3 regions of the Enterobacter sp. ECC-219 genome follow, and region 3 is predicted to be linked to each of the others. Evidence: predicted binding sites of a transcription regulator. Region 3 holds the regulator's gene; each other region holds the start of a gene.
The links. The regulator PurR, encoded in region 3, represses purine synthesis genes. The targets are predictions, from matches to a motif close to CANGCAAACGTTTGCNTG.
Positions count from the first base shown of each region.

Region 1: pyrD (quinone-dependent dihydroorotate dehydrogenase) is a predicted target of PurR. The motif match lies at 3,373-3,390, and genes of this name have one in related genera.
Region 2: purE (5-(carboxyamino)imidazole ribonucleotide mutase) is a predicted target of PurR. The motif match lies at 2,370-2,387, and genes of this name have one in related genera.

Region 1 is NZ_CP143680.1:2,358,159-2,364,302, forward strand. It holds gene ssuC (aliphatic sulfonate ABC transporter permease SsuC) at 1-554, opposite strand, end outside; gene ssuD (FMNH2-dependent alkanesulfonate monooxygenase) at 564-1,709, opposite strand; gene V1603_RS11005 (sulfonate ABC transporter substrate-binding protein) at 1,706-2,668, opposite strand; gene ssuE (NADPH-dependent FMN reductase) at 2,661-3,236, opposite strand; gene pyrD (quinone-dependent dihydroorotate dehydrogenase) at 3,485-4,495, shown strand; gene zapC (cell division protein ZapC) at 4,661-5,203, shown strand; gene V1603_RS11025 (YcbX family protein) at 5,200-6,144, opposite strand, start outside.
Region 2 is NZ_CP143680.1:1,861,412-1,867,555, reverse strand. It holds gene cysS (cysteine--tRNA ligase) at 1-541, opposite strand, end outside; gene ppiB (peptidylprolyl isomerase B) at 717-1,211, shown strand; gene lpxH (UDP-2,3-diacylglucosamine diphosphatase) at 1,215-1,937, shown strand; gene V1603_RS08735 (YdgH/BhsA/McbA-like domain containing protein) at 2,077-2,286, shown strand; gene purE (5-(carboxyamino)imidazole ribonucleotide mutase) at 2,458-2,967, shown strand; gene purK (5-(carboxyamino)imidazole ribonucleotide synthase) at 2,964-4,031, shown strand; gene mnmH (tRNA 2-selenouridine(34) synthase MnmH) at 4,116-5,186, shown strand; gene V1603_RS08715 (porin) at 5,275-6,144, opposite strand, start outside.
Region 3 is NZ_CP143680.1:2,771,314-2,777,457, forward strand. It holds gene punC (purine nucleoside transporter PunC) at 1-902, opposite strand, end outside; gene punR (DNA-binding transcriptional activator PunR) at 1,017-1,928, shown strand; gene purR (HTH-type transcriptional repressor PurR) at 1,946-2,971, opposite strand; gene V1603_RS13185 (YnhF family membrane protein) at 3,269-3,358, shown strand; gene V1603_RS13190 (MFS transporter) at 3,522-4,688, shown strand; gene sodB (superoxide dismutase [Fe]) at 4,726-5,307, opposite strand; gene V1603_RS13200 (C40 family peptidase) at 5,430-6,144, opposite strand, start outside.

The DNA of each region.
Region 1 (6,144 bases), 410 kb from region 3:
ACCCCGACCATGATGGAGGGCAGGGCGCCCGGCAGGATCACGTGAGTAAAGAGAGAAAAACCCGACAAGCCGTAGCTTCGTGCCATCTCCACCAGACCGCGATCGATATTGCGGATGCCGTGCCAGGTGTTGATGTATATCGGGAACAGCGTGCCCAGCGCTACGAGGAAGATCTTGGCACTTTCATCAATCCCAAACCATAAAATCACCAGCGGGATCAGCGCCAGATGCGGCACGTTGCGCAGCATCTGAATGGAGGTATCCAGCAGCCGCTCGCCCCAGTGGGAAAGGCCGCTGATCAACCCCAGCACCAGACCAATGCTGCCGCCGATGGAAAACCCAATCACCGCGCGCCAGGAGCTGATCGCCAGATGCTGCCACAGCTCACCGCTCACGCTCAGCGACCAGAACGCTTCGATAACGCCCTCGGGAGAGGGCAGAATGCGGCTCGACAGCCAGCCGGTGGACGACGCGAGCTGCCAGAGAGCCACGATGCCGACGGGCAAAAACCACGGTGCGGCGCGCAGCAGCCATTTTTGTGAAGTGGCAGACATGGTCACTCCTTAGCTTTGTGCGGCTTTACGTGGAATAAACTCGTTTGCCACGGCTTCGCCCTGCAGCTGAAGCCGCTGCGGCTGCGGAATTTCTGGAATGGCGACGTCCAGATGTGGGAATAACAGCTCGCCCACCTTGTAGGCCTCTTCCAGGTGCGGATAGCCGGAGAGAATAAAGCTGTCGATGCCCAGGTCAGCGTATTCATTAATCCGCGCGGCCACGGTTGGCCCGTCGCCGACCAGCGCCGTGCCCGCGCCACCGCGTACCAGACCGACGCCCGCCCACAGGTTCGGGCTGATTTCCAGATTCTCGCGCTTGCCGTTGTGCAGAGAGGCCATGCGGTGCTGCCCGACGGAATCGGTTTTGGCAAACGCAGCCTGCGCCTTTGCGATGGTCTCATCGTCCAGATGGGAGATCAGACGGTCTGCCGCCTGCCAGGCTTCTTCATTGGTTTCACGCACAATCACGTGCAGGCGAATCCCAAAGCGTACCCTGCGGCCATGAGCGGTGGCTTTGGCCCGGACCTGGGCAATTTTCTCTTTTACCAGCTCCGGCGGCTCGCCCCAGGTCAGATAGAGATCGACCTGCTCGGCGGCCAGATCCTGAGCCACATCCGACGATCCGCCAAAATAGAGCGGAGGACGTGGCTGCTGCACCGGCGGGAAGTAAAGCTTTGCGTCGCGAACGTGAATATGCTTGCCTTCGAAGGTGACGGTCTCTCCTTCCAGCAGGCGCCGCCAGACGTGGGTAAACTCGGCGGAGGCTTCATAGCGCTCGGTATGGTCGAGGAACACGCCGTCGCCCGCCAGCTCCTGCGGATCGCTGCCCGTCACCAGGTTAAACAGGGCGCGGCCGTTGGAGAGTCTGTCCAGCGTTGCCGCCTGACGCGCCGCCACGGTGGGTGAAACGACGCTCGGGCGCAATGCAACCAGGAATTTAAGGCGCTGAGTGACCGGGATCATCGACGCAGCCACCAGCCAGGCATCCTCGCACGAGCGTCCGGTCGGGATCAGCACGCCGGTAAAACCGATTCGATCCGCCGCCTGCGCAATCTGCTGCAGGTAGGCATGGTCAACGGGGCGCGAGCCCTCTTCTGTGCCAAGATAGTGGCCATCGCCGTGGGTGGGTAAAAACCAGAAAAGATTCAGACTCATGATTTAGCTCCTTCTTTGCCTGCGGGCTGCCAGATGCGTTCGCGGATATCGACCTGTTTTGGCACCAGGCGGTTTTGATAGAAGAGGTCAGCGGTTTGTTGCTGAAGCGCGGCGACGTGTGCATCCACGGGCGCAATGGTGGTGGGCGGACGGTGGTTGAGATAGCTCGCGATCACCGGTTCAGGCAAGCCCATGGTCTTCGCCAGCAGGGCAATGCTCGCCTGACGCTGGGTCTGGGTCAGCGCATCGGCCTGGGTAAAGGTATCCAGTACGCCCTGAATAAATGCGCCGTTCTTTTCCGCGTAAGGGCGCGCGGCGAGGTAGAACGAGCCGGTCTGTTTCAGCGTAGTGCCGTCCTTCAGAACCCGAACGCCCCCTTGCAGTAAGGCTGCGGAGTAGTACGGATCCCAGATAGCCCAGGCATCAACGTTCTTCTGCTGGAACGCGGCGCGCGCGTCGGCAGGCGTCAGGTAAACGGGCTGAATGTCCGTGAACTTGAGCCCGGCTTCCTGTAAGGCGCGCAGCAGCAGGTTGTGCGAGCTGGAACCTTTCTGGAAAGCGACCTTATGCCCTTTAAGGTCTGCGACGCTTTTAATCTCACTGTTTTCAGGTACCAGAATGACTTCGGCTTTCGGTTTAGCGGGTTCTACGCCGACATATACCAGGTCTGCCCCGGCAGCCTGAGCAAAAATAGGCGGAATATCGCCCGTGCTGCCCAGATCGATACTGCCGACGTTCAGCGCTTCAAGCATCTGTGGCCCTGCCGGGAACTCTACCCAGGAAAATTTGGTGTCCGGGAAGCGTTTTTCCAGCAGCTGGTGGCTTTTTGCCAGCACCATGCTGACGCTGCCTTTCTGATAGCCAATGCGTAAGCTGTCCGGTGCGGTTTCTGCAGCCTGCGCCAGCGCGGTAAACGCCATCAGGCCAGCCAGTCCGAGGTAGGTTAAGGTTTTAAACATGTGCGACTCCCTGCGGCGGATTAAAAGAAGGAACCTGGATATCCCGGCGATGCAGCGCGTGCCAGAAGGTTTCCAGCGCAGCATCAAGGCGGGTTTGCAGATTCGGCGTAAAGTGCGGCTTATGCTGGTAGTCAATGACCTGTGAATCATCCGCGAAAACCCCGTGGAGGATCTCCTGAGCCTTCAGGGCGTTCAGCACCGGCTTCAGGGCATAATCCACCGCCAGTAAATGGGCAACCGTACCGCCCGTTGCCAGCGGCAGAACCACTTTGCCGTCCAGTGCGCGCTCGGGGAGAAGATCGAGCAGGGTTTTCAGCGCGCCCGAAAACGAGGCTTTATAAATCGGGGTCGCAACGATGAGGCCGTCCGCTTCCTTGAGCTGCTCAATGAGGGTTTTCAGCGCGGGGCTGTCGAAGCGGGCATACAGCAAATCTTCAGGTTCGAAGTTATGCAGATTCCAGTGGCACACTTCCACGTCGAGGGCGTTGAGCTTTTCACGAGCATATTCCAGCAGGGCGCTGGAGCGCGAAGGGAATCGTGGACTTCCGGCCAGGGTAATGACGCGCATATCTCCTCCTTATAACTAATTGTTTGCTTTTATCTAACATTCATAACAATTTTCAGGAGTGTGACATCGCGCGGTTATTCCACTAAATGATTTATCCGCAATTAAAATGCGAAAAAGCGCATAAGAAATAGACAGGGAGGTAAACGATTGCGTTTTACGCCGATTTTTTGCCGCAGGTCAATTCCCTTTCTGAGCGGGATCGCCCATAATCCCCTCCCGGTTTGCACACCGGGAATCCAGGAGAGTTCATGTACTACCCCTTCGTTCGTAAAGCCCTTTTCCAGCTCGACCCCGAGCGCGCTCATGAATTTACATTCCAGCAATTACGTCGTATTACCGGAACGCCTTTGGCTGCTCTGGTGCGTCAGAATGTGCCGGAAAAACCTGTGCAGTGCATGGGTCTGACCTTTAAAAACCCGCTGGGTCTGGCGGCGGGTCTGGACAAAAATGGCGAGTGCATTGATGCCCTGGGCGCGATGGGCTTTGGCTCTATCGAAATCGGTACCGTCACGCCGCGCCCACAGCCGGGAAATGACAAGCCGCGCCTGTTCCGCCTGGTTGAAGCCGAAGGGCTGATCAACCGCATGGGCTTTAATAACCTCGGTGTTGATCACCTTGTTGAGAACGTAAAAAAAGCCCATTTTGACGGGATATTAGGCATCAATATCGGCAAAAATAAAGACACGCCGGTAGAGCAGGGTAAAGATGACTATCTGATTTGTATGGAAAAAGTCTACGCCTATGCCGGTTATATTGCGGTGAATATTTCTTCACCCAATACCCCGGGGCTGCGTTCCTTACAATATGGCGAAGCGCTGGACGATCTTCTGAGTGCCATTAAAAATAAGCAAAATGAACTCCAGACGATCCACCATAAATATGTTCCGGTCGCGGTTAAGATCGCCCCGGATCTTTCTGCCGAAGAATTGATCCAGGTTGCCGACAGTTTGGTTCGCCATAATATTGACGGTGTGATTGCAACGAATACCACGCTCGATCGTTCGCTCGTTCAGGGAATGAAAAACTGTGACGAAGCGGGTGGGTTAAGTGGACGTCCGGTACAATTAAAAAGCACCGAAATTATTCGCGCTTTGTCTGCGGAATTAAAAGGCCGTTTACCGATTATTGGCGTCGGCGGTATCGACTCGGTGATTGCTGCGCGCGAGAAGATGGCGGCCGGTGCATCACTGGTGCAAATCTATTCCGGCTTTATTTTTAAAGGACCGCCGCTGATTAAAGAAATCGTTACTCATATCTAATCTTTTCTCTTAATCAGACAACCAGGGCTTTATTTCCAGCCCTGGTTGTTTTATATTCCGTCACTGTTGCTTATTTAGACATTATAGTCTTTTATTACTAATGTTATAAACGAAGCGGCGAACAGGACATTTTTAGTATAGGACGTTTGGGGACGGGAGAGACACATGCGAATTAAACCTGACGATAACTGGCGCTGGTATTTTTGCGACGAGCATGATCGTATGATGCTCGATTTAGCCAATGGCATGCTGTTTCGTTCTCGTTTTGCCCGCCGAATGTTAACCCCGGACGCGTTTTCCCCGTCGGGCTTTTGCGTTGATGATGCAGCGCTTTATTTCTCCTTTGAAGAAAAATGCCGCGATTTGATGCTCTCTAAAGAGCAGCGTGCCGAACTGGTATTAAATGCGCTGGTGGCTATCCGTTTCCTGAAACCGCAAATGCCGAAAAGCTGGCATTTCCTGCCTCACGGCATGGACTGGACGCCAGCAACGGGCGATGCGGCCAGCGTTAACCTGAGCGATACCGCCGAAGAGGTGAGTTTATTAGTCGTTGAGCCAGGCGAAAATGCCGCACTCTGTCTGCTGGCGCAGCCCGGCGTGACGATTGCCGGGCGGGTTATGCAGTTAGGTGATGCGATCAAAGTCATGAATGACAGGCTGAAGCCACAGCTGCGCGTAGATTCCTTCAGCCTCGAACAGGCGGTTTAAGCTTCCAGCTGTACCGACGTTTTCGGTACGCAGCTACAGCACAGAATTGTGCCGTCATTTCCAATTGCAGATTTCTTCAGCGCACTCACTTCACCCTCCAGCAGCTTGATGCGGCAGCATCCGCAGATTCCCGCGCGGCAGGAATACGGTACGCGAATACCGGCTTGCTCCAGTTGCTCCAGCAGCACCTGCTGATTGTTGCCACGAATAATCTTGCCCTGCCAGTGAATATCCACCGCAGAGGCGACGTTTGTCTCGGCCTCGACCATTTCTTCTTGCTGGCCTGCGCCATACACTCTGGCCGGCCCGCGGGCGAGAATTTCAACCTCATCGCCTACGCGAATCACGCCGCTGGAGCGGGGGATCAGGTTCTGGCCGAAATCGACATCGCCGTTATCCTGCGCGGTACGGAACGATTGCAGGGTTTTCAGCGGCTCGCCGGAAGGGTGCTTCTGGCCTTTTTCAGGACTTACCGTCGTGAAGATGCAGCGACTGCAGGGCTTCACCACGTCGAAAATAACGCTGCCTATGCGGATCGTTTTCCAGGTGTCTTCTTCCCATGCGTCGGCCCCTGTTACCACCAGGTTCGGGCGGAACTGCTCCATCTGCACGCTGGCTTTGCAGCGGTTTTGTAAGTCACGCAGCGACGCCTCGTTGGTCAGCAGGAACGGGAAGCCATCGGCGAAGGAGAGCGGTACGGCCTCGTGGCGCTTCACGCGACGCGTCAGTTCCGGACCAACCCAGCGCAGCTGCACGTCGCGGGAGAAGAAACCGCTCAGCCAGCGGTTAATCTCATCCGGGGCAATGCGCGCGGTAAAATGGTTGCCCCATACTTCCGTTGGCGCGTCGACAGCCGCAAAATCAGCAAAGCGAATCACCGTGCTGGAACCGTCCGGTGCGGTCAGATGCAAACCGTCATGAAGCGGGGAAGGGGTAAAGCG
Region 2 (6,144 bases), 910 kb from region 3:
AGTCCATCGGGTTACGCTTCACGTCCACCACGTCCACGCGCGCGCCGGCCTGGAGCTGATCCAGATCCTGACGGGAAAGCGAACCGTAGGTTGGGTCCGTCGGCACCGAGAACATCACGTCACCGTTGTCAGCAACGTACGCGTGACCGCGCTCAATCAGCTTCTCGGTGATCTCGATAATTTCGTGAATATGGTGGGTCGCGCGCGGCTCGCTGTCCGGACGCAGAATATTTAAGGCGTCGAAGTCTTTGTGCATCTCAACGATCATGCGATCCACCAGCGCAACAAAGCTTTCGCCGTTTTCATTAGCGCGCTTGATGATTTTATCGTCGATGTCGGTAATGTTACGCACGTACTTCAGGTTATAGCCCAGGAAGCGCAGGTAGCGAGAGACGATGTCGAACGCGACAAAGGTACGGCCATGGCCGATATGACAGAGATCGTAAACCGTAATACCACACACGTACATGCCGACTTCCCCGGCATGGATAGGTTTAAATTCCTCTTTCTGGCGCGTCATTGTATTAAAGATTTTTAACATCGAAGATTCCATGTAAACACGTGTGTGGGTTGTTTGTTCCCTATAATACCCATAATTCGGAATAGGATCAGCACACAATGCAAGGTGATCGCGTCCTGTGGTTATGCTATAACAAGCCCCTATATATGACCCGAAGGCGGGTCGACGTACCACAATAACGGAACAGGATGCAAAAATGGTTACTTTCCACACTAATCATGGCGATATCGTAATCAAAACCTTTGATGACAAAGCGCCTGAAACAGTTAAAAACTTCCTGGACTACTGCCGCGAAGGTTTCTACAACAACACCATTTTCCACCGCGTGATCAACGGCTTTATGATCCAGGGCGGCGGTTTCGAGCCTGGCATGCGCCAGAAAGAGACCAAAGAAGCGATCAAAAACGAAGCGAACAACGGCCTGAAAAACACCCGCGGTACGCTGGCAATGGCCCGTACTCAGGCACCACACTCTGCCACCGCGCAGTTCTTCATCAACGTGGCGGATAACGACTTCCTGAACTTCTCCGGCGAAAGCCTGCAGGGTTGGGGCTACTGCGTCTTCGCAGAAGTGGTTGAAGGGATGGACGTGGTTGACAAGATCAAAGCCGTCTCAACCGGCCGCAGCGGTATGCACCAGGACGTTCCTAAAGAAGACGTTGTGATTACAAGCGTGACCGTCAGCGAGTAATTCGTGGCGACACTCTTAATTGCGGATCTGCATCTGCAAACAGAAGAACCGGCGATAACCGCCGGTTTTCTGCGTTTTTTACGCGGGGAAGCGAAAAGCGCCGATGCGCTGTACATCCTGGGCGACCTGTTTGAAGCCTGGATTGGCGACGACGACCCAAATCCGCTGCACCGTGAAATGGCTGCCGCCATTAAAACGCTGGTGGATTCCGGCGTCCCCTGCTACTTCATTCACGGCAACCGTGATTTCCTGCTCGGCAAGCGCTACGCCCGTGAAAGCGGTATGACGCTGCTGCCGGAAGAGCAGGTGCTCGATCTCTATGGCCGCAGGGTGCTGATCATGCACGGCGATACGCTCTGCACCGACGATACCGGCTACCTGGCGTTTCGCGCCAAAGTCCACACCCCGTGGATCCAGAAGCTGTTCCTTGCCCTGCCGCTGTTTATCCGCAACCGCATCGCCGCCAGAATGCGCGCGGGCAGTAAAGCCGCCAACAGCAGCAAATCCCTGACCATCATGGACGTTAATCCACTGGCGGTGGTGAACGTGATGGAAAAGCATGGCGTTCAGTGGTTGATCCACGGTCATACCCATCGTCCTGACGTGCATTCTCTTATCGCCAACGGTGAACCGGCCCATCGCATGGTACTGGGCGCGTGGCACAGCGAAGGCTCTATGGTCAAAGTCACGCCAGAGGGCGTGGAGCTTATCGCGTTTCCGTTTTAACCCCCCCTCACAATTCTTTCTATTTTTTTGAATAATATCGGCAAATTGTTTCGATTTTAATCAGCCCGTGGTCGGCCTATTATTTATCACATCAGGGCAACACGCCCTATCCCAGACAAAATATTTAAGGAATACGACCATGAAATCCATCAAAACTTTCGTTGCAGTTACTGCTCTCTCCCTGGTTTCTTTCGGTTCTTTCGCTCAGAGCGTGAGTGCAACCGGCTCAACCCTTGACCGCGCAGAAGCGAAAATTGCTGCCCAGGCTGCTGAACAAGGTGCGTCATACAAAATCACCAGCGCGCAGTTCAACAACCGCGTGTACATGACCGCAGAACTGACGAAATAATGATTGTCGCTCGACGAAAACAGACCGCCAGATCGCGGTCTGTTTTGTTATGAATTGATGGCAACAACGGCTCAAGATTTAACCGCGCAACCGTTTTCCTTGCCCGTATAACATGCTATTCTCTGTGCCCTCGAAAGCAGTGTGTTTCGCACCACAGGAGTTTTAAGACGCATGTCTTCCCGCAATAATCCGGCGCGTGTCGCCATCGTGATGGGGTCCAAAAGCGACTGGGCTACCATGCAGTTCGCCGCCGAAATCTTTGAAATCCTGAATGTACCGCACCACGTTGAAGTGGTCTCCGCGCACCGTACGCCGGACAAACTGTTCAGCTTCGCCGAAAGCGCCGAAGAGAACGGTTATGAGGTGATCGTTGCCGGTGCGGGCGGCGCAGCACATCTGCCAGGCATGATTGCCGCCAAAACCCTGGTGCCGGTTCTGGGCGTTCCGGTACAAAGCGCCGCGTTAAGCGGTGTCGATAGCCTTTATTCCATCGTCCAGATGCCGCGCGGTATTCCTGTCGGCACGCTGGCGATTGGCAAAGCGGGCGCGGCGAATGCCGCTCTGCTGGCCGCGCAAATTCTTGCAACGCACGACAAAGATTTACGCCAGCGTCTGGCGGCGTGGCGTAAAGCCCAGACCGACGAGGTGCTGGATAACCCGGACCCGCGGGGTGCAGCATGAAGCAGGTTTGCGTCCTCGGTAACGGCCAGTTGGGCCGTATGCTGCGTCAGGCCGGTGAGCCGCTGGGTATTGCCGTCTGGCCCGTCGGGCTGGACGATGAACCTGAGGCCGTCCCGTTCCACCAGAGCGTGATCACGGCAGAAATCGAACGCTGGCCGGAAACCGCGCTGACCCGCGAGCTGGCGCGCCATAACGCCTTTGTGAACCGCGACGTGTTCCCGATTATTGCCGACCGTCTGACGCAAAAGCAGCTGTTCGACAAGCTCGGTCTGCCGACCGCACCGTGGCAGCTGTTGTCCGACAAAAGCGAGTGGAATGACGTGTTCGCGATGCTGGGCGAACTGGCGATTGTAAAGCGTCGCGTGGGCGGCTACGACGGCCGCGGCCAGTGGCGCCTGCGCGCGCATGAAACCGCCGAGCTGCCGGACGACTGCTACGGCGAGTGCATCGTTGAGCAGGGCATCAACTTTAGCGGCGAAGTGTCGCTGGTTGGCGCGCGCGGGCACGACGGCCGCACGGTGTTTTACCCGCTGACGCATAACCTGCATCAGGACGGCATTCTGCGCACCAGCGTCGCCTTCCCGCAGGCCAATGCCGACCAGCAGGCGCAGGCGGAAGAGATGCTCTCAGCCATCATGCACGAGCTGGGCTATGTGGGCGTCATGGCGATGGAGTGCTTTATCACCCCGTCCGGTCTGCTGATCAACGAGCTGGCGCCGCGCGTGCACAACAGCGGCCACTGGACGCAAAACGGCGCGTCCATCAGCCAGTTCGAACTGCATCTGCGCGCGATCACCGACCTGCCGCTGCCGAAGCCCGTCGTTAACAGCCCGTCGGTGATGATCAACCTGATCGGGACCGATCTGAACTACGACTGGCTAAAGCTGCCGCTGGTGCACCTGCACTGGTATGACAAAGAGGTCCGCGAGGGTCGTAAGGTCGGTCACCTGAACCTGAACGATACCGATACGGACCGCCTGAGCGCCACCCTGGAAGCGATCGTTCCTCTCCTGCCGCCGGAATATGCAAGCGGCATTGTCTGGGCACAGTCAAAGCTTAAGTAAGACATCCACGCCGGGGAGTTGACCTTCCCCTTCCCCGGCGTACAATCCCCGCCCATTGCTGCTGAGTTTTCTTCTGGAATAACCATGAACGATGGAACGGACTATCGCGCGATCCTCGCGTCTGATACCCCTTTAATCGACGTTCGCGCGCCGATCGAATTTGCCCAGGGCGCGATGCCTGCGGCAGTCAACCTGCCCTTAATGAACGACGACGAGCGTGCCGCCGTTGGCACGTGCTACAAACGCCAGGGCCCCGAAGCCGCGCTCGCGCTCGGCCATCGCCTGGTGAACGGTGAAACGCGCGACTCGCGTATCCGCGCCTGGCGGGAAGCCAGTCTTGCCCATCCTGAGGGCTTTCTCTGCTGTGCGCGCGGCGGCCAGCGCTCGCATATCTCGCAGGCCTGGCTTAAAGAGGCTGGCGTCGACTACCCGCTGATCCGCGGCGGCTATAAGGCCCTGCGTCAGACGGCGATTCAGGTGACGATCGAGCAGTCGCAAAAGCCGATGGTGCTAATCGGCGGCTGTACCGGAAACGGTAAAACGCTGCTGGTGAAGCAGCACCCGCAGGGCATCGATCTGGAAGGGCTGGCACACCATCGCGGTTCGTCGTTTGGCCGCACGCTCACGCCGCAGCTTTCCCAGGCCAGCTTTGAAAACCACCTTGCGGTTGAGCTATTGAAAAAAGACGCTGCGCGCTGGGTGCTGGAAGATGAAGGCCGGATGATTGGCTCCAACCACCTGCCGGAGTGCCTGCGCGACCGCATGGTTGAAGCCCCTATCGTTGTCGTCGAAGACCCGTTTGAAATTCGTCTTGAACGCCTGCGCGAAGAGTATTTCGACCATATGTGGGCGGACTTTTCTGCTGCCTACGGCGAGGAAGCGGGCTGGAAAGAGTACAGCGAGTATCTGCATCACGGCCTGTTCGCCATTCGCCGCCGCCTGGGGCTGCAGCGGTATGCAGAATTCACCGCGCTGTTAGATTCCGCGCTGTTGGAACAGCAACGCTCCGGCAGCACCGAGGCGCACTTCAGCTGGCTTGCACCGCTGCTGAAGGACTATTACGACCCGATGTACGGCTATCAGCTGGAGAAAAAGGCGGAGAAGATTGTGTATCGCGGGACGTACGAAGAGATTGCTGAGTGGCTTGATCGCTGAAAAAAAGCCGGGTGGCGGCTGCGCCTTACCCGGCCTACGCGTGCTTTTGTAGCCCCGGTAAGCGCAGCGCCACCGGGGAACAGACCACTTAGAAGTCGTAACGCAGACGCACCAGGTTCATGTCGCCCAGGTTGTCGGTGCTGGAGGTGAACACGTGTTCGTAATCCACGCGGAAACCGTAATCCAGCTGGAAGCTGATACCCACGCCGTTGTCGATACGCTGGTAGTTGCGGCCGTTCACGTACTCAATACGGTCACCCATGAAGTAAGGCTGGATGGATTTCACCGCGTACTGACCGATTGGGAATTTATACCCTGCGAAGTATTCAATACCCCACGCGTCGCCCGCAAAGTAGTCGTTAACAGACACTTTTTTGGTGGTCAGGAAGTTCTGGTACCAGCCGCCGCCCGCGGAGAAGGTCCAGTTGTCCGGCGTCCAGCTCAGTGCGGTACCGACGATATTCTGATCGTAGGTTTTGCTGTCGCCGTTGTCCGGGTTACGCATGTCGGCGCGGGTGTAGTTCCACGCTGCGCCCCAGGTCAGATCGGTGGTCAGGTGGTAATCGATACCCAGCGAGCCGCCGCCTTTGCGCTTGTAGCGCAGGCCGTTGCCCGGCAGGTATTCGCTGTCTTCAAACAGGTAGGATGCGTAAATGTCCGCATCGCCCACGGTTTTCTTATATTTCAGCATCTGGCGTGAACGGTAAGAGCCGTCGTAGTCGCCGTTGATCCCGTTACCCGGTGCCTGACCGATCATGTCGTAGTCCCAGATATCGGTTTTCACGCCAACCACATCATAGTAAACGCTGTTCTGTTGACCGAAGGTCAGCGTACCCCAGGTATCGCTCTTCAGGCCGGTGTAGAGCATACGGCGAGTGGTGTCGTGGGCGCCGTCTGCATAGTGATGATCCCAGTTAAACTGGGCAGGAATGTTCACTCCCAGCTCGTAGTAGCTGAT
Region 3 (6,144 bases):
AAAATTTCGGCCAGACCGGCACCCGGAATAAAGCCAACGGCCCAGGTCCCGATGACGCTCAGCGCATACAGCACCAGCAGCCATGGCAGCATCTGCTGACCTTCCCACTTTTGCAGCGCCGCGCGGCAGCCATACCCGCCCACCAGGAACGCGATAGTCTGTGGAACATAGCTCAGGCCGATGGCTGCCGGGCTGTAGCCCATATCGTGCAGAATGAACGGCGAACCGGTGAGCCACGCGAAGAAGCTTGCCGAGCAGGCGGCATAGATCAGAACGTTGCCGCGATACGCTTTGGTGCTGAGCAAGGAAGTGAAGGTGATCGGCTTCGCGTCTGCGTGCACCTCTTTTTTATGCGCGGGCTTGAGGGCGAATGCCGGCAGCATCAGCACCAGCGTGATGGCAAACAGCGTGGCAAAGATGGCCTGCCAGTCAAAGTGCGCGAGGATCCAACTACCCAGCAGCGGAGCAAGGGCAGGTGAAAGCCCTACCAGCGGCATAATGGTGGCGAAAATACGGTTGGTGCGGTTTGCCGGGTAGTAGTCGGTGACAAGCGCCTGCCAGGTCACGGCAGCGGCACAGACGCCGACCGCCTGAACAAACCGCAGTGCCAGCAGCCAGGTGGCATCGCGCACCCATAGCATCCCCAGACAGCCCACGGCAAAAATGGCCAGACCCAGCAGCAGTACCGGTTTACGGCCAAAGCGATCCGAAAGCGGTCCCCAGAGCAGCTGCGCGAAGGCAAAACCGGCAAGGAACAGGCTCAGGCTGGCGCTGATGGCGGCAGCAGGGGTTTGCAAATCTTCCTGCATGGCGGCGAAAGCCGGCAGGTACATATCGGTGGCCAAAAAGCCCAGCACGCTTAAGCCGCCGAGCCAGACTAAAAAACCTTTCCTGGGTTGCACTGTTTTATTCTCCTGAGGAGGCAGGTATACGTTGGCGCTGAGTGTAGGGAGTGCAAAGCCGCTTGTGAAACGCTAATATTTGGCGGGTGCATTCAAATTTTTTGCAGGCAGAAAATGTGGTCAGATTATTCTCTTGAAGTGGTCGATGCTGTCGCGCGTAACGGCAGCTTTAGCGGGGCGGCGCAGGAGCTACATCGCGTCCCTTCGGCTATCAGCTATACCGTACGTCAGCTTGAGGAGTGGCTGGCGGTACCGCTGTTTGAACGGCGGCATCGTGATGTGGAATTAACGCCTGCAGGGGCGTGGTTTTTGAAGGAAGGGCGTTCTGTTATCAAAAAAATGCAGATCACCCGCGAGCAGTGCCAGCAGATCGCGAACGGCTGGCGGGGACACCTTTCCATTGCGGTGGATAACATCGTTAAGCCCGAGCGCACCCGGCAGATGATTGTCGATTTCTACCGTCATTTTTCTGACGTCGAACTGTGGGTTTCGCAGGAGGTGTTCAACGGCGTCTGGGATGCGCTGGCGGACGGCAGGGCAGAGATGGCCATTGGGGCCACGCAGGCGATCCCGGTCGGGGGGCGTTACGCCTTTCGCGATATGGGTATGCTGAGCTGGAAATGCGTGGTGGCAAGCGATCATCCGCTGGCGAAGATGGGAGGGCCGCTGAGCGATGATACGCTGCGCGGCTGGCCGTCGCTGGTGCTGGAGGATACCTCCCGCTCGCTGCCCAAGCGTATCACCTGGCTTTTGGACAACCAGCGGCGGGTGGTGGCCCCTGACTGGGAATCGTCGGCGACGTGCCTCAGCGCCGGGCTCTGCGTCGCGATGGTACCCGTTCATTTTGCGCGACCGCGAATCGACACCGGTGAGTGGGTTGAGCTGGCCCTGGAGAATCCGTTCCCGGATGCGGCCTGCTGCCTCACCTGGCAACAAAATGATGTTTCGCCGGCGATGGCCTGGCTTCTGGATTATCTGGGGGACAGCGAAACGCTTAACCGGGAGTGGCTGAGGGAGCCAGCCTGACTGGCTCCGCAATGAGATTAACGACGGTAGTCGCGGAACGGGCCATCCGCAACGGAACGGCGTTCGATAAGGCGAGGGTGAACTTCAATGGACTGCGACTCTTCACGTTTGTTGACGATCCTGTCCAGCAGCATATTGAAGGCGGTTTCACCCAGCGAATCTTTCGGCTGGTGAATGGTGGTCAACGCTGGCGTGAAGAAGCGCGCGTTGCGCACGTTGTCATACCCGATCACGGAGATGTCCTGCGGGACGCGCAGACCCAGCTCATCGGCCGCACAGAGGGCGCCCATCGCCATGATGTCCCCCCCGCAGAAGACGGCGGTCGGGCGGTGCGGCTGGGAGACGATCTGCTGCATCGCGCGGTAGCCTGATTCCGGCTCAAAGTCGCCCTGCACGATCCAATTTTCCGGCACGGTAATCAGCGCTTCTTCCATCGCTTTCATAAAGCCGGCCAGACGGCCCGCGCCGGTGTTGCGCTCCAGCGGACCCGGGATCACGCCAATCTCGCGATGGCCGCGCTCAATCAGATAACGGCCGGCCATATAGCCGCCCTCAAAGGCGTTATCGATAACCGAATCGGTGAAATCCGCGCGCGCTTCGCCCCAGTCCATCACCACCATCGGAATATGGCGATACTCTTCCAGCATCGACAGCACGGATTCCGGGTACTCGGAACACATTACCAGCAGGCCATCCACGCGCTTTTGCGCCATCATCGACAGGTAGGCGCGCTGTTTTTCAATGCTGTTCCATGCGTTGCCGAGAATCAGGGTATAGCCTTTCTGGAAGCAGTTTTTCTCCACCGCTTCAATGATCTCGGCAAAATAGGCCGCTTCACTGCTGGTCGCCAGTAATCCAATGGACTTGGTGTGATTGACCTTGAGGCTGCGCGCAACCGCGCTTGGCGAATAGTGCAGCTCTTTGATCGCTGCCCAGACCGCGTTGCGCGTCTCTTCCGCCACGAAGCGGGTTTTGTTAATTACATGTGATACGGTTGTAGTGGAAACGTTTGCGCGTTTTGCTACGTCTTTAATTGTTGCCATTAAATGTCACTCCAGACCATATCCTAAGCTCCTGAAAAACTTGAAGGTAAACGTTTGCCTTCTCTCACCCTTATCACGCAATTTTGGATTGCGGCACGCCAGGAAAACGACACGGGACGTCAGGAGGGGGTCAATGGCCGGTACGCTAATAAATTTAGCGTGGAATTTTGGCCTATCTTGATGAAAAGGGGAAGAGGTAAAGTGGTTATCAGTATAAATCCAGGAAGATTTTTGACGGAATCTGTGCAAAAATGAGCAAGCTCACTTTTCGTGGGGGGATTAAAAGGAGAAAAATTGATGAGTTCCGATCTGAAGTTTTCGCTGTTCACCACCGTTGTTGTGCTGGCTCTGATTGTCGCGGCCGGTCTGACGGCTGCGCTGCACTGATTTACGCGGAGGGAGAGCCTTCTCCCTCCCCATCGCCGCGATTGTTACTTCTCTGGCAAAAATCTTTTGCCATTTTGTTAACTTCTCATTTTTTGTGATTGATGTCATGCTTTCCGCTTCTTTGTTCTGTGTCACCACATGACACGGCATCCGGAGTTGACGCATGAAAATCAATTTTCCCCTGCTGGCCCTGGCGATTGGCGCTTTTGGGATTGGCACCACTGAATTCTCCCCGATGGGGTTACTGCCTGTTATTGCCCGGGGCGTAGACGTCTCGATCCCTGCGGCAGGCATGTTAATCAGCGCCTACGCCATCGGCGTGATGGTGGGGGCGCCGCTGATGACGCTTCTGCTTTCTCACCGGGCGCGCCGCAATGCGCTGATTTTCCTGATGGCGATTTTCACTCTGGGCAACGTGCTTTCGGCCATTTCGCCGGACTACACCACCCTGATGCTGTCGCGCATTCTGACCAGCCTGAACCACGGCGCGTTCTTTGGGCTGGGCTCGGTCGTGGCCGCAAGCGTAGTGCCAAAACACAAGCAGGCAAGCGCTGTAGCGACCATGTTTATGGGGCTGACGATTGCCAACATTGGCGGGGTGCCGGCGGCAACCTGGCTGGGGGAAGCGATCGGCTGGCGTATGTCCTTCCTGGCGACGGCCGGGCTGGGCGTGGTCGCAATGGTGGCGTTGTTCTTCTCTCTGCCGAAAGGAAGAGCAGGAGAACGTCCGGAAGTGCGTAAAGAGCTGGCGGTGCTGATGCGCCCGCAGGTGCTCTCCGCGCTGCTCACCACGGTGCTGGGGGCAGGGGCGATGTTTACCCTCTACACCTATATTTCACCGGTGCTGCACGATATCACCCACGCAACGCCTCTTTTCGTTACCGCGATGCTGGTGCTGATTGGCGTCGGCTTCTCGATCGGCAACTATCTCGGCGGGAAATTTGCTGACCGTTCCGTGAGCGGGACGCTGAAAGGCTTCTTAACCCTGCTGATTGTCATTATGGTTGCTATCCCGTGGCTGGCGCGTAATGAGTTCGGAGCGGCGATTGCGATGGTCGTCTGGGGGGCCGCAACCTTTGCCGTGGTGCCGCCGCTGCAGATGCGCGTGATGCGTGTCGCCCATGAGGCGCCGGGCCTCTCGTCTTCCGTGAATATCGGGGCGTTCAATCTCGGCAATGCGCTGGGCGCAGCTGCCGGAGGTGCCGTGATTTCAGGTGGTCTGGGGTACAGTTTTGTGCCGGTGATGGGGGCCATTATTGCAGCGCTCGGCCTGCTGCTGGTAATGATGTCCGGCCGTAAACAGCCTGAAGCCGTTTGCACGGCGGAATAAGCAAAAACGCAGAAGGGCGAACCCTTCTGCGTGTCTTTTACGCGGCGAAATTCTTCGCGACAAATTCCCAGTTAACCAGCGCCCAGAAGTGTTCCAGGTAGTTCGGGCGCGCGTTGCGGTAATCAATGTAGTAAGCGTGTTCCCACACGTCCACGGTCATCAGCGGCGTAGCGCTGGTGGTCAGCGGGGTGCCCGCGTTAGACGTGGACACGATAGCCAGTTTGCCATCCGCCTCTTTTACCAGCCACGTCCAGCCAGAACCGAAGTTCTTGATGGCTGCATCGGTAAACTTCGTCTTAAACTCGGCGAAGCTGCCAAAAGCGGCGTTAATCGCGGCCGCCAGCTCACCGGCAGGTTCGCCACCGGCATTGGGTGCCAGGCAGTGCCAGTAGAAGGTGTGGTTCCACACCTGAGCCGCGTTGTTAAAAACGCCACCCTCCGAGCTGCGAACGATCTCTTCCAGCGTTTTGCCTTCGAAATCGGTGCCCTTGATCAGGTTGTTCAGGTTGGTGACGTACGTCTGGTGATGTTTGCCGTAATGATATTCCAGGGTTTCCGCTGAAATGTGCGGTGCCAGGGCGTCTTTTGCATACGGTAGTGCAGGTAATTCGAACGACATTGCTTCTCTCCTTATTGTATTTTGCGTTGCCAATAACCACACAGACAACAGGGACAGGATAGCAAATTGAAAGGGTATGCAAAAGAGGAACTTACCCTGCCACGGATGTGGCAGGGCAGGGATTAGCGAATGGTTTTTGGCGTCATCACGCGACGCGCGCCGACGTAGTGGCGCATCCAGTAGTCTTCACTGAGCGAGGTGATCTGAATATCCTGGCCGCTGCGCGGTGACTGGATGAATTTCCCGTTGCCGACGTAGACGCCGACGTGGTCAGCCGTGCCGCGACCCTGGGTACGGAAGAAGACCAAATCGCCGTTTTCCAGCTCCCCGCGGTTAACCGGTGACGCATCGCGCAGGTGATACATCTCGTTGGCGGTACGCGGAATACGGAATTTAACCAGATCTTTATAGGCGTAATAGACGAGGCCGCTGCAGTCGAAACCGGTGCGCGGCGAGCTGCCGCCCCAGCGATAAGGTTTGCCAATCTGTCCCATCAGCTTATTCATCGCGGTTTTTTGCGCTTTTTGCACACGCACTTTATGCACATCCGCCAGTTTCGTCACCTTCGTGCATTTTGCTTTATGCCCTTTACGGGTAATGCATTTTTCTGTAACGAGGTTAGCGGCAGTCAGCGAAGCTTTATTTTTGGCGGTGCGGGTAGTGCGGGAAGATTTTGTTTTCGTCTTGCTGGAAGCGGTCTGTTTAGTCTGAGCGGTGGTTTTTTTCTTGACGTTCTTCGTGGTGGTTTTTTTCTTACGTTCTGTGGCTTTTACCAGATGGCTTTTTTGTACAGCAGATTGCCGCGCCTGCTGAGAGGCGTTTGCCGCTGGCGTGAAA